Linked DNA regions of Rhodovastum atsumiense. The protein of the gene in region 1 binds, or shares a complex with, the protein of each later gene. Links are inferred from orthologs where the notes say so. Each region holds a gene or a part of one and is shown on either strand. Other genes may lie near its edges.

Region 1 (6,190 bases):
GATCGCGCTGCGGGCCCGCATCACCGATGGACCGTTCCACCGCCTGGTGCACGCCGAGGCCGACGGGCTGCCCGGCCTGGTGATCGACCGCTATGGCGACGTCGTCGTGCTGCAGGCCAACACCGCCGGCATGGACCGGCTGACGCCCGCGATCGTGGCGACCCTGACCGGGTCGTTGCCGTTGCGGGCCGTGGTCGCGCGCAACGATGCGCCGGTGCGCGCCCATGAGGGCCTGCCCGCCGAGGTGACACTGCTGCATGGCAGCGATGCGACGGCCATGGTCGAGGAAGGCGGGGTGCGCTTTCCGGTCGATCCGCTCTCTGGCCAGAAGACCGGCTGGTTCTTCGACCAGCGGCCCAATCGCGACCGGGTGGCGGCCCTGGCCGAGGGCGCGCGGGTGCTCGACGTGTTCTGCCATGTCGGCGCCTTCGGCCTGCGCTGCGCGGCTGCGGGCGCGAAGGAAGTCGTGCTGGTCGATGCCAGCGCCCCGGCGCTCGAGCGCGCGCAAGCGGCGGCGGCGCTGAACGGTGTCGCCGGGCGGGTGAGTGTGCGCCGGGGTGACGCCTTCGAGGTGATGGCCGAGGCCGCGCAGGCCGGCGAGCGCTACGACATCGTGGTGTGCGATCCGCCGGCCTTCGCCAAGTCGAAGAAGGACCAGGCGGCGGGCCTGCGCGCCTATGGCCGGATGGCGCGGGTCGCGGCGCCGCTGGTGTCGCCGGGCGGGTTCCTGTTCGTCGCCTCCTGCAGCCACCACGCGCCGCTGGAGGCTTTTGCCGCCGCCATCGCCGAGGGCCTGTACCGCGCCCGCCGCGGTGGCCGCATCCTGGCCACCTGCGGCGCCGGAGCCGACCATCCGGTGCATCCGCAACTGCCCGAGAGCGCCTATCTGAAAGGCCAGTTGTTCCAGTTGGACTGAAACTTCTTCATCGCCTGCTCATTTCCAGGGCGCAGGCTGGCGGCATGATCTCCCCCGTCAGCCTGCCCGCCTTGTCCACCGCCGCCCCCCGGACGCAGGCAGCCACGGGCAGGCGACGCCCCCAGGCCGAGGCCGAGAGCGAAACGGGGGCACCGGCGCAGAACCCGCTCGCCGTCCCCGGCGGGGAACCCGCCCCCGGGAAGAAGCTGCCGCGCGGGTCCCTGTTGAACCTGTCGGTCTGACCAACGACCGCTTCCCGCGCGGCGAGATAATCGTCACGCGCTTTCCAAACCTTCCGGAGCAATATTGCGCCGCAACATTGTGGCTCCGGGAACACATGGCGGCAGGAAGCGGCCATGGCGGGGCGCGTGCGCACGGCCATGCTTAGCACGACCATTGAACGGCTGTGGGCAAGCGCGCAATGCTAGAACGATGCCAGAATTCGTGCGCCAGATCCCCGCCGGAGATACCCACGAGCGGCTCGTGTGCTCGACCTGCGGGTTCGTGGACTATGAGAACCCGAAGATCGTGGTCGGCGCGGTGGTCGCCGAGCGGGGCCGCGTGCTGCTGTGCCGGCGCGCCATCGAACCTCGCCGCGGCTTCTGGACCCTGCCCGCCGGCTTCATGGAGATGGGGGAGACGCCCGAGGAAGGCGCCCGCCGCGAGGCCTGGGAGGAAGCCCAGGTCCGACTGGTCCTGGAAGGGCTGCTGGCCGTCTACAGCATCAGCCGCATCGGCCAGGTGCAATTGATCTACCGTTCCCGCTTCGACGGCCCGCCCAGCTTCGCAGCCGGACCGGAGACCGAGGAAGTCCGGCTGTTCGAATGGGAGGATATCCCATGGGATTCGATCGCATTTCCCTCCGTGCGCTGGGCGCTCGATGCCTGGCGGGCCGTGGGGACCGGACCGCTTGGGGCGCCGGCCGGCAACCCTCCGGAGGATCCGCGCGGCACCGTGCACCTGCCGGCGGAGGCGGCGCTGTGAAACCGGGCGGGTTGCTGCCGGTCACGCTGCTGGCCCTGGCACTGCCCCTGTCGGCCGGGGCGGATCCGCAAAGCGGTCCCTCACTGTCGCAACCGGCCCAGCCGCTGCAACAGGTCCAGCCGCTGCAGACCCTGAAGGACTACACGCCGGCACCGGTGCCCAATATCGACTTCGACCGGACACCGTTGGACAAACTGACCGACCGGCCCCGCACGGAACTGAGCCCGAGCCTGTTCAACCATCGCGACCGCCGCAAGGGCGAAGGCTACCTGCCGGGCTCGGCGGCGGAATACGACCCGAACGAGACACGCGGCTTCCGGCCCAGCCCGGGGATCAACCTGAAGGTTCCGCTGCAGTAGGGGACAAGGATTTTCGGGGCGTTGCCCCGAGCCCCACCAGGAGGCTTCGCCTCCTGGACCTCCACCAAGGGCCATCGGCCCTTGGAACCCGATCAGGCGATGCCGACCAACCCGCGGGCGTAATCCATCGGGTCGAAGGGCCTGAGATCGGTTGCCTTCTCACCGACGCCCACGGCATGCACCGGCAGCCCGAACTCCTGCGCCAGCGCCACCACGATCCCGCCCCGCGCACTGCCGTCCAGCTTGGTCACGATCAGGCCGGTGACGTCCACCATCTCTTTGAAAACATTCACCTGCTGCAGCGCGTTCTGCCCGGTGGTGGCATCCAGCACCAGCAGCACCGAATGCGGCACCGCCTCGTCCTGCTTGCGCATGACGCGGATGATCTTGCGCAGCTCCTCCATCAGCGCCGACTTGTTGTGCAGCCGGCCGGCGGTATCGACCAGCAGCACGTCGGCGCCCTCGGTCCGGGCGCGGGTGAGCGCATCGAAGGCAAGGCCCGCGGCATCGGCATTGGGCGGCCCCTTGATCACCGGCGCCCCGGTGCGCTCGCCCCAGACCTGCAACTGCTCGACCGCGGCGGCGCGGAAGGTGTCGCCGGCAACCAGGATCGCCCGCTTGCCCTGCTCGGCATAGCTCTGCGCCAGCTTGCCGATGGTGGTGGTCTTGCCGGTGCCGTTCACCCCGACCACCAGCACCACGTGCGGCTTCAGCTTCGGATCGGGCTCGAAAGGCTGCGCCACCGGGCGAAGGATCTCGGCGATCTCCTCGGCCAGCGCGGTGCGGACTTCCTCGTCCGTCACCTCGCGGCCGAAACGGCTGCGGCGGAAATTGGCGATTACGCGGGCGGCGACCTCGGTGCCGAAATCGGCCGCGACCAGCGCGTCCTCCAGCTCCTGCAGCGCTTCCTCGTCCAGCTTCTTCCGCGTCAGCACCGAGCCCAGGTTCTGGGTCAGCTTCTGGGTGCTGCGGGAGAGACCTTCCTTCAGCCGCGAGAAGAATCCGAGTGCCATCAGGCCGGCTCCGCCAGAAGTCCGTCGTCGTTGGCCGCCACCACCCGGGCACGCAGGATCTCGCCAGGGGCGGCGTGCACCCGGATGGGCGCGAAGTGCTCCGTATGCCCGGCCTCGCCGGTTTCCGCCAGCACGCTTGCCTCGTGGCCGACCAGGGCGGCGAAGAAACGACGCGCGGCCTCCAGCCCGGCCTCGCGCAGCCGGGCGGCGCGCTCGCGGCGCACCGGCACCGGCACCGGCGGCATGCGCGCGGCCGGGGTGCCGGGGCGCTCGCTGTAGGGGAAGACGTGCAGGAAGGGGATCTCGGCTTCCCGCACCAGCGCCAGGGTGTCCTCGAACAACGCGTCGGTTTCGGTGGGAAAGCCGGCGATCAGGTCGGCGCCGATGGCGATGCCGGGGCGCAGCGCGCGGGCGCGGGCGATCACCGCCAGGGCATCCGCCCGCAGATGACGGCGGCGCATGCGCTTGAGGATCAGGTCGGTGCCGGCCTGCAGCGACAGGTGCAGATGCGGCATCAGCCGCGGCTCCTCGGCGAGCAGGCGCCACAGATCATCGTCGATCGCGGCCGGATCGATGGAGGACAGCCGCAGCCGTGGCAGTTCAGGCACCTGCGCGAGCAGCCGGCGGATCGCCTGCCCGAGCGTGGGCCGTCCCGGCAGGTCGCTGCCATAGCTGGCGATATCGACCCCGGTCAGCACCACCTCGCGGTAGCCGCCGGCCATCAACGTGCGCACCTGACCGACGATGGCGCCGAGCGGGACCGACCGGTTCGGGCCGCGCCCCTGCGGGATCACGCAGAAGGTGCAGCGATGATCACAGCCCTGCTGCACCTGCACGAAGGCGCGGCTGCGCCCGGCGAACTCGGTGACCAGTTGCGGCGCGGTCTCGCGCGCGGCGGCGATGTCGGAGACGACGGAAACGGCATCGGGGGCCCAGGATTCGGGCCGGAGCTTGTCCTCGTTGCCGAGGACACGGCTGACGCCGGGCAGCGACGCCCATTTCGCCGGATCGATCTGCACGCCGCAGCCGGTGACGACGATGCGCGCCCCCGGGCGCTCGCGATGGGCACGGCGGATCGCCTGCCGCGCCTGGCGCTCGGCCTCGGCGGTGACCGCGCAGGTATTCACCACGATGGTGTCGTCGAGCCCGGCGGCGTGGCCGCGGATGACCTCGCTCTCGTAGGTGTTCAGGCGGCAGCCGAAGGTCAGGATGTCGACGCTCACGGCGGCAGCGCCTCCCAGGCGAGGCTGCCGCGGAAGGCGGTGGCCACCGGCCCGGTCATCAGCACATGGCCATCATCCCGCCATTCGATGCCGAGCTCGCCGCCATCCACCACCACCGTGGCGCGGCGCCCGGTCAGGCCACGGCGGGCGGCGTTCACCAGCGTGGCGCAGGCGCCGGAACCGCAAGCCAGGGTGAGGCCGGCGCCGCGCTCCCACACCCGCAGGCGAATGCGGTCAGGGGCGAGCACCTGGGCGAAGCCGATATTGGCGCGGTTGGGGAACAGGGGGGCGTGTTCCAGCACCGGCCCGATCGTGGTGATCGGCAGGGTGCCGAGGTCATCCACGAAGAACGTCGCATGTGGATTGCCCATGGAGCAGGCGGCCGGGTCGGACACCGGACCCGTCGTGAGGTCGAGGTGCAGCGTGTCCGCCGCTTCGGCGAGCGGCACTTCCTGCCAGCCGAGCCGCGCGGGGCCCATGTCCACGCGGACGCGCCCGTCGGGCAGGAGTTCGGCCGGCAGGGTGCCGCTGATGGTCTGGATGGCCAGCACGGTCCGGCCGGTCTCGGCCGCGAGCAGGGAGGCGACGCAGCGCGTGGCGTTGCCGCAGGCCCCGGCCTCGCTGCCGTCGGGATTGCGGATGCGCATGAAGGCCGCGGCCCTGCTTCCCGCGGGGGCGGGCTCGATGCCGATCACCTGGTCGCACCCCACGCCGGTGCGCCGGTTGGCGATGGCAGCGGCGCGGGCGGGCGTGAGCGCGAGGCCGGCACGCAGGTCGAGCACGACGAAATCGTTCCCGCAGCCATGCATCTTGAGGAAGGGCACATCCATGGCGTGCTTTATATGGGGCGGCACGACGGGAACAAAGGCCGTGCCGGGCGGGGGCAGGTCTGCAGCCGGCTTGCGGCCAAGGGCATTACGGTGCCGTGACTATCTGCGCCTTGCATTTCCTTCCGCATGTACTCATACCCTCCCTGACGGCACTTTCCGCGTTTGGGCTCGCGTCTCCCGGTCACGCGTCAACGTGCCTGTTCGCGCTCCCCCCACTGCCGGAAAGTAATCCGGGTCGCATTCCGTGACTCGCCGTTGATCAGGGGACGCCGCGATATGACCGTCGGCACCGTCAAGTGGTTCAACGCCCAGAAGGGGTTCGGCTTCATCCAGCCCGAGGACGGCTCGAAGGATGTCTTCGTGCACATCTCCGCCGTCGAACGTTCCGGTCTAGGCCGGCTGAATGAAGGGCAGAAGCTGTCCTTCGACCTGGAGCGTGGCCAGCAGGGCAAGGTGTCGGCCGTCAATCTCCGGTCCGCCTGACACCTGTCCGCCCGATTGACGAAGCTCCGCCCCCTTCGCGGGACCGGAGCTTCCCCATCGGGCCGGTGCCGTCAGGGCATCCCCGGCGGAAGCAAGCTACCCCGTCGGGCATTCTGGTCGGCCGCAGTCAAAACAGACCAGCCAGGGAGCCGATATGGCGTTCAAGCCGAACTACAACCAGCAACGCGCCGAGCGCAACCGACTCAAGCAGGCGAAGAAGGACGAGAAACTGCGGGAGCAGGAAGAGGCGCGCGCGCGTCGGAAAGCCATGCAGGCCACCTCGGACCCGTCCTCGCCGCCTTCCCCATCGGACACTGAACCGGCCTCCTGATCAGGGGGCCATCGCGAGGATGAGACATGGCGCTCAAGCGGCGCTCCGAAA
Region 2 (6,400 bases), 870 kb from region 1 along the record:
CAGGTCTACAACAATGTCTGCTCGGCCTGTCATTCGCTGAAGCAAGCATACTACCGCAACCTGACCGGCATCGGCCTGACCGACGAGCAGGTCAAGATGATCGCGGCCAACAAGACCGTGCCGACCCTCAAGGACGACGGGTCGGTGGGCGAGCGTCCGGCGCTGCCGTCGGATCACTTCCGCTCGCCGTTCCCCAACGACCTCGCCGCCCGCGCCGCCAACAACGGCGCCCTGCCGCCCGACCTGTCGGTCATCGTCAAGGCGCGCGAGGGCGGGGCGAACTACGTCTATGGCGTGCTCACCGGCTACGCCGACCCGCCCGCCGGCTTCAAGCTGATGGACGGGATGAACTACAACCACTTCTTCCCCGGCAACCAGATCGGCATGCCGCAGCCCCTGCGCGACGACACCGTCGAGTACACGGACGGCACCAAGCCGACGCTCGATCAGCAAGCCCGGGACGTGGTCACCTTCCTCGCCTTCATCGCCAATCCCGAGCTCGAGGAACGGCACCGGATGGGCGTGAAGGTGGTGCTGTTCCTGCTGCTGCTCACCGGCCTCAGCTACTCGGTGAAGCGGAAGCTCTGGGCCGGCGTGCACTGATACCGGCAGCCCGAAGGGCTGACCGGTATGCGCGCGGGGATGGTGGGGCGGCCGCGCGCGAAAACAAAGACATACTGGCCGAACTTTGGCCGGCCAGTATGAGCCACCGCCGCCCGCGCGACTGACCGGCCGCCGCGTCCCCGCCCGGGGGCGCGGCGGTCGCGTTTCGGGATCCTGACGTTTGACGAGGAGAGGACAGCGATGTCCGAGCAGACCAACCAACCGGTGATCGGCATCATCGGCGGCTCCGGGCTCTATGACGTGGACGGGCTGGAGGACAAGACCTGGCGCCGGGTGACGACGCCGTGGGGCGATCCCTCCGACGAATTGCTGGAAGGCCGGCTCGGCGGCGTGCGCTGCGTGTTCCTGCCGCGGCACGGGCGCGGCCATCCGCTCTCGCCCACCCACCTGAACTATCGCGCCAATATCGACGCGCTCAAGCGCCTCGGCTGCACCGACGTGATCTCCCTCTCCGCGGTGGGCAGCCTGAAGGAAGAACTGCCGCCGGGGCATTTCGTCATCGTCGACCAGTTCATCGACCGCAGCTTCGCCCGCGAGAAAAGCTTCTTCGGCGAGGGCGTGGTGGCGCATGTCTCGATGGGCCATCCGGTCTGCGCGCGCCTGGGCGACGCGCTGGAAGGCGCCTGCCGCGACATCGGCCTGTCCGTGACCCGCGGCGGCACCTACCTGGTGATGGAAGGGCCGCAATTCTCTACCGTCGCGGAAAGCGAGCTGTACCGCTCCTGGGGGTGCAGCGTGATCGGCATGACCAACATGCCGGAGGCCAAGCTCGCCCGCGAGGCGGAGCTCTGCTACGCGACCGTCGCCATGGTGACGGATTACGATTGCTGGCACCCCGACCACGATCACGTCACGGTGGACATGATCGTCAAGGTGCTGCTGCAGAACGCCGACAATGCCCGCACCCTGGTGCGGCACGTGGTGCCGGAACTCGGCAAGCCGCGGGGGGCCTGCTCCGCGGGCTGCGACCATGCACTGGACCACGCCATCATCACCGCACCGGCGAAGCGCGATCCCGCCCTGGTGGCGAAACTGGACGCGGTGGCGGGACGGGTACTGGGGAAGTAAAGCAAGCAAGGCCAGGGCGCTGCCCTGGACCCGGCAGGGGCCATAAGGCCCCTGCACCCCAGTCTCGCTGCGCGGCACAGAATGGGTTCCAAGGGCGCAGCCCTTGGTCGGTCCAGGGCGAAGCCCTGGTGGGGCGCGGGGCAACGCCCCGCCGCTAAATTCGCCTCAGCACCAACAGCACCACGACGATCAACAGCAGTAATCCCAGGCCGCCTGACGGGTAATACCCCCATGCCGAGCTGTAAGGCCAGGTTGGGAGGGCGCCCAGTAGCAGGATGATCAGGATAACCAGCAGTATTGTGCCCATTGCGTAACCTTTTCGCTCGTGAACCTGCGGGCGAAAACGTTCGGATCGGTGGACCGTTTCAGTCAGTCACGCCTGGCACGAAAACCCTCCGGGCACATTCGCGGGATTGCCTGCATCCCTGTGCCCCCTTGCATCCGGCCATCCCGTCCCGTCAGGATGGCGGCATGGGTGAGATCGTTAATCTCCGGCAGGTGAAGAAGCGGCTTGCACGCGCGCAGCAGCAGGCGGAAGCCGCGGAAAACCGGATTCGCCATGGCCGCACCGGCGCGCAGAAGCAGGCGGACCGGCGGGACGCCGAGCGGTTGCAGCGCGCCCAGGATGGCGCACGGATCGAACGCGACGGCGAGGCCTGACCCTCGCCGGAACGTCAGGGCTGCGGGCGCGCGAAGCGGGCGAAGGACACCGCCAGGATTTCGTAGATCGGTCGCTTGAACGCCACTGCCAGCGCGGGAAGTTCGGCCAGGTCGGCCCAGCGCCAGGCGTCGAATTCGGGATGCGGGTCGGCGTCCAGCCGCACATCCGCGTCCGTGCCGAGGAAGCGCAGCGCGTACCAGCGTTGCTTCTGCCCGCGGTAGCGCCCGCCCAGGGCCACGCCCAGCAATTCATCCGGCAGGTCGTAGGTCAGCCAGTCCGGGTGTTCGCCCATGATTTCGGCGCGGTCGGTGCCGATTTCCTCGGCGAGCTCGCGCAGCACCGCGGTGGCCGGATCCTCCGCTTCGTCGATGCCGCCCTGCGGCAACTGCCAGCCCCCCGGGGCGCCCTCGGCGTTCGGCAGGTCGGCGCGACGGGCGACGAAGATGCGGCCCTGGGGATTGAACAGGACTGCCCCGACATTGGGGCGGTAGGGAAGACGGTCACGCAGGGACTGGCTCATCGACGGGTCTCGGTGGGGAGGGGAAGGGGGGATACCAGCGCGCTGACCGGCACCAGCACCACGCCGCGGCCCGGCAGTTTCGCCGCCCAGGCTGCCAGGCGTTCGACGGTGACGGGTCCCGGCAGGCTGGCGAGGCCAATCGCCGCGCCGCGGTCACGGGAAATCTGTTCGAGGCGCGACAGCTTCGCCTCGATCTCCGCGCGCACCGGCGGGTCGTCGATGGTCACGTCCACCGCACGCAGGCCGGGGCGCCGATCCTGTGGCGCTGCCGTCGTCCGGGCGGCGGTGGGCCGGGCATCGATGTACAGCACACCCCGCCTGGCAAGCTCGTTCAGCACCTGGGGCATCTGTCCGCTTGCCGCGAAGCGTTCGCCGCGCAGGCCGTTGTTGCTGCCGGTGGCGCCGACATAGCCGGCGATGCGCGACAGCGCCCAGAGCAGGCGTTCCTGATTCTGTGCGGCCGGCAGCCCGGTCAGCAGCGCCCGGTTGCCCGGGTCGTCCAGCGGATAGCCGGCGGGTTCCATCGGGATCGAGATCAGTGTCTCGTGTCCGGCGGCCCGCGCCATTTCCTGCAGGCGGGCCGGCCGGGCCGCGTAGGGGGAGATGGCGAGCGAGATGGCGGGGGGCGTGGCGCGGATCGCCTCCTCGCTGTCCATCTCGGCCATGCCGATGCCGCCGAGCAGCACGGCGACACGCGGGCGTGGATCGGTGGGGTCGAAGGGCGCGGCATAGACCTGCATCGGCATCCGCCCATCGGGGCCGATGCGCGGCAGGATGCCGTCTTCTGGGCCGGGCTCCAGCAGCGCCATATCCGCCGGTGCCAGGCCGCCCCGGCCCGTGGCGGGCTGGGATGGGATGGCGATGGCAGCCGCGGACACCGGGGGAGCCGGAGATGTCGCGGGAGAGGACGGTCCCGGGGCACCCGCCTGCGACGGCCTCGGCCGATCAGGGCCGGCCAGCGGCATCCGGGGCGCGGTCGGCGTCGGTGGCCCCAGCACCTGCAGGGCGATCCCGCCGCCGATCAGGCATGCCAGGATCACCACCCAGAACCAGCCGAGGATGATCCAGGCCCATGGGCGCTGGTCGCTTCCGCTTGCATTGCCACGATTCACCACATGCGCTCCCATCGCCGCCAGACCGTTCCGGCAACGCCGAGATTACCCGACCCGCCCTGTCCGGGGGTAGTCCAGGCGATTTGTGGCATTATGGCAACGAACGGGTCGGTTCCCATCGCACCGCCGGGGCATTTTCCGTTCGCTGTGGCTGACGGAAAATGCCCCGGCTGTTTGATCGGGCGGCGCCTTGTGCCGACTCGCGGCCCCCCATGGGGGCAGGGATCGGGGGGCAGGGGCCGGATTAACGAGAGGCGCGCTTGCTGGTCGGCATGGCGCGCAGCAGCGTCAGGCCCTGCTGCAACTGGAAGTCGGTCTCCGGCTTGGTCGCGTCGAAGGTCGGGAAGCCTTCCGGCGGCAGCTTGGGAAGGTCGCGCACGATCGGCGGCAGGTCGTTGCGCGGCGGCGCGGCCTGCTGCGGCGTGCCGCCCGAGTTGCGCAGGGCCCGGTTCAGGTCGGCCTCGCGATCGGGCAGGAAATGCGGCTTCTCCTCGCGGGTGGCCGCCACTTCCACGTCGGGGGTGATGCCCAGGCCCTGGATGGAGCGCCCCGAGGGCGTGTAGTAGCGGGCCGTGGTCAGGCGCATCGCGCCGTTGCCGGGCAGCGGGATGACGGTCTGCACCGATCCCTTGCCGAAGCTGCGGGTGCCCAGAACGATCGCTCGCCGGTGATCCTGCAGCGCGCCGGCCACGATCTCGCTGGCCGAGGCCGAGCCGCCATTGATCAGCACCACCATGGGCAGGCCGCCGCTGATGTCGCCGCCCTTGGCGTTCCAGCGCTGGCTGTCCTCGGCGTGGCGGGCGCGGGTGGAGACGATCTCGCCCTGTTCGATGAAGTCGTCGGACACCGCCACCGCCTGGTCGAGCAGGCCGCCCGGGTTGTTGCGCAGGTCCAGCACGATGCCGCGCAGCTTGTCGCCGGCCTGTGCCTTCAGCGTCGCGATCGCCTTGCGCAGTCCGGCATCGGTCTGTTCGTTGAAGCTGGTCACGCGCAGATAGGCGATGTCGCCCTGCTCCAGCCGCGACTTCACCACCTGGATGTGGATGACCTCGCGGGTCAGCCCCACCTCGAGCGGCGCGTCGTTGCCTTCGCGGCGGATGGTCAGCTTGATCTTCGAGTTCGGCGGGCCGCGCATCTTGTCGACCGCCTCGTTCAGCGACAGGCCCTGCACGGTCTGGCCGTCCAGCGCCAGGATCAGGTCGCCCGCCTTGATGCCGGCCTTGCTGGCCGGGGTGTCGTCGATCGGGCTGATCACCTTGATGAAGCCGTTGTCCTGCGTCACCTCGATGCCGAGTCCGCCGAACTCGCCGCGCGTCTGCACCTGCATGTCGCGGAAGGACTTCGCGTTCATGTAGTTGCTGTGCGGGTCCAGCCCGGTCAGCATGCCATTGATGGCGTTCTCGACGAGGTCGCGATCGCCGACCGGCTCGACATATTCGGCGCGTACGCGTTCGAACACGTCGCCGAACAGGGTCAGCAGGCGATAGGTTTCGGCCCGCCCGGAATCCTGCGCGAGGGCATAGGGAAGGAATTGCAGGTTCGGCGCGACATGGCGCGTGATTGGGCCGATCGCCACACCGGCGCTGAAGGCGGCTCCCAGCAGCAGGCCCGTGCGAAGCTTCATGGATGCGTCCTCATGCGCGTATGCGCGCAAACGTGGTCACTTTCGACGGGATGTCACCCGAAAACCAGAGTTTCCCTCAGATCCCGCCCGCGGGGAAGGCATAACGGCGACGCCCTGGCCGATCACCCCCGGGCGCGCAGGTAGGGCGCGGGATCGACGGGCCTGCCGGAGCGGCGCAGTTCCATATAGAGCGTCCCGCGTCCGCTGCCAGCTTGCTGTGACTCCGGCAGCATCGCGCCGACCGGTTCGCCCTGCTGCACATTTTCGCCCACCTGCGCGTCCAGCCGTTCCAGCCCGCCGAGCACCGCGTGCCAGCCGCCGCCGCAGTCCAGGATCAGCAACAGCCCGTAGCTGCGGAAGCGATCGGCGAAGGCGACCCGGCCGCCGCAGGGGGCGACGACGCGGGCGCCGGGAACGGGTGTCCAGGTCATGCCGCTGCTGGGCCCGCCATCGGACGCGTCACCGAAGCCGCGGACAAGCTGGCCCGTCACCGGTACGGTCAGGCGGGAATTCGCGGCTGAAAGCCCGCGTCCCGCCGGGCGGGCGAGGGCTTCCTGCCGGCGCTTCGCCGCCTCTGCCTCGGCCTCGCGCCTGGCCCGCAGGGCTGCCGCCGCCTCGGCCCGGGCGCGTGCCTCGGCGGCGCGGCGTTCCGCCTCGATGCGGGCGATGGCGGCGCGCAGGCTGTCCGCGCGGGATGCCGCCGCGGCGGCCTGGCGAGCGGCGTCCGCGGCCTCGTCCTCGGCCTGTTTGCGCGATTGCCGCGCTGCCTCGATCCGGGAATCGAGCGCCGC

What was found.
Region 2: the proteins of dapF (region 1) and NBY65_RS03675 are in contact, whole or in part, in a solved structure (PDB 5YGU), measured with the Escherichia coli proteins. The link is inferred for Rhodovastum atsumiense from one-to-one orthologs.

The regions. Positions count from the first base shown.
Region 1 is NZ_OW485601.1:1,716,914-1,723,103, forward strand. What follows is about bases 3,409-6,190. They hold dapF (diaminopimelate epimerase), read right to left. Parts: upstream 5,326-6,190; coding sequence 4,492-5,325; downstream 3,409-4,491. Other genes in these bases: mtaB (tRNA (N(6)-L-threonylcarbamoyladenosine(37)-C(2))-methylthiotransferase MtaB), read right to left, coding at 3,409-4,495; NBY65_RS07650 (cold-shock protein), read left to right, coding at 5,602-5,808; NBY65_RS07655 (hypothetical protein), read left to right, coding at 5,963-6,139; NBY65_RS07660 (hypothetical protein), read left to right, coding at 6,166-6,190. In the rest of the region: NBY65_RS07615 (class I SAM-dependent rRNA methyltransferase), read left to right, coding at 1-916; NBY65_RS07620 (hypothetical protein), read left to right, coding at 961-1,158; NBY65_RS07625 (NUDIX hydrolase), read left to right, coding at 1,349-1,900; NBY65_RS07630 (hypothetical protein), read left to right, coding at 1,897-2,259; signal recognition particle-docking protein FtsY, read right to left, coding at 2,352-3,272; more of mtaB, read right to left, coding at 3,272-3,408. UniProt on the Escherichia coli protein: Involved in the succinylase branch of the L-lysine biosynthesis and in the biosynthesis of the pentapeptide incorporated in the peptidoglycan moiety. Catalyzes the stereoinversion of LL-2,6-diaminopimelate (L,L-DAP) to meso-diaminopimelate (meso-DAP).
Region 2 is NZ_OW485601.1:852,360-858,759, reverse strand. What follows is about bases 1,121-4,112. They hold NBY65_RS03675 (RNA pyrophosphohydrolase), read right to left. Parts: upstream 2,874-4,112; coding sequence 2,367-2,873; downstream 1,121-2,366. Other genes in these bases: NBY65_RS03670 (divergent polysaccharide deacetylase family protein), read right to left, coding at 2,870-3,985; NBY65_RS03680 (DUF4169 family protein), read left to right, coding at 2,164-2,352; NBY65_RS03685 (DUF3309 family protein), read right to left, coding at 1,847-1,999; NBY65_RS03690 (S-methyl-5'-thioadenosine phosphorylase), read left to right, coding at 1,121-1,692. Outside these bases: NBY65_RS03695 (cytochrome c1), read left to right, coding at 1-603; more of NBY65_RS03690, read left to right, coding at 805-1,120; NBY65_RS03665 (S41 family peptidase), read right to left, coding at 4,230-5,609; NBY65_RS03660 (murein hydrolase activator EnvC family protein), read right to left, coding at 5,732-6,400. UniProt on the Escherichia coli protein: Master regulator of 5'-end-dependent mRNA decay.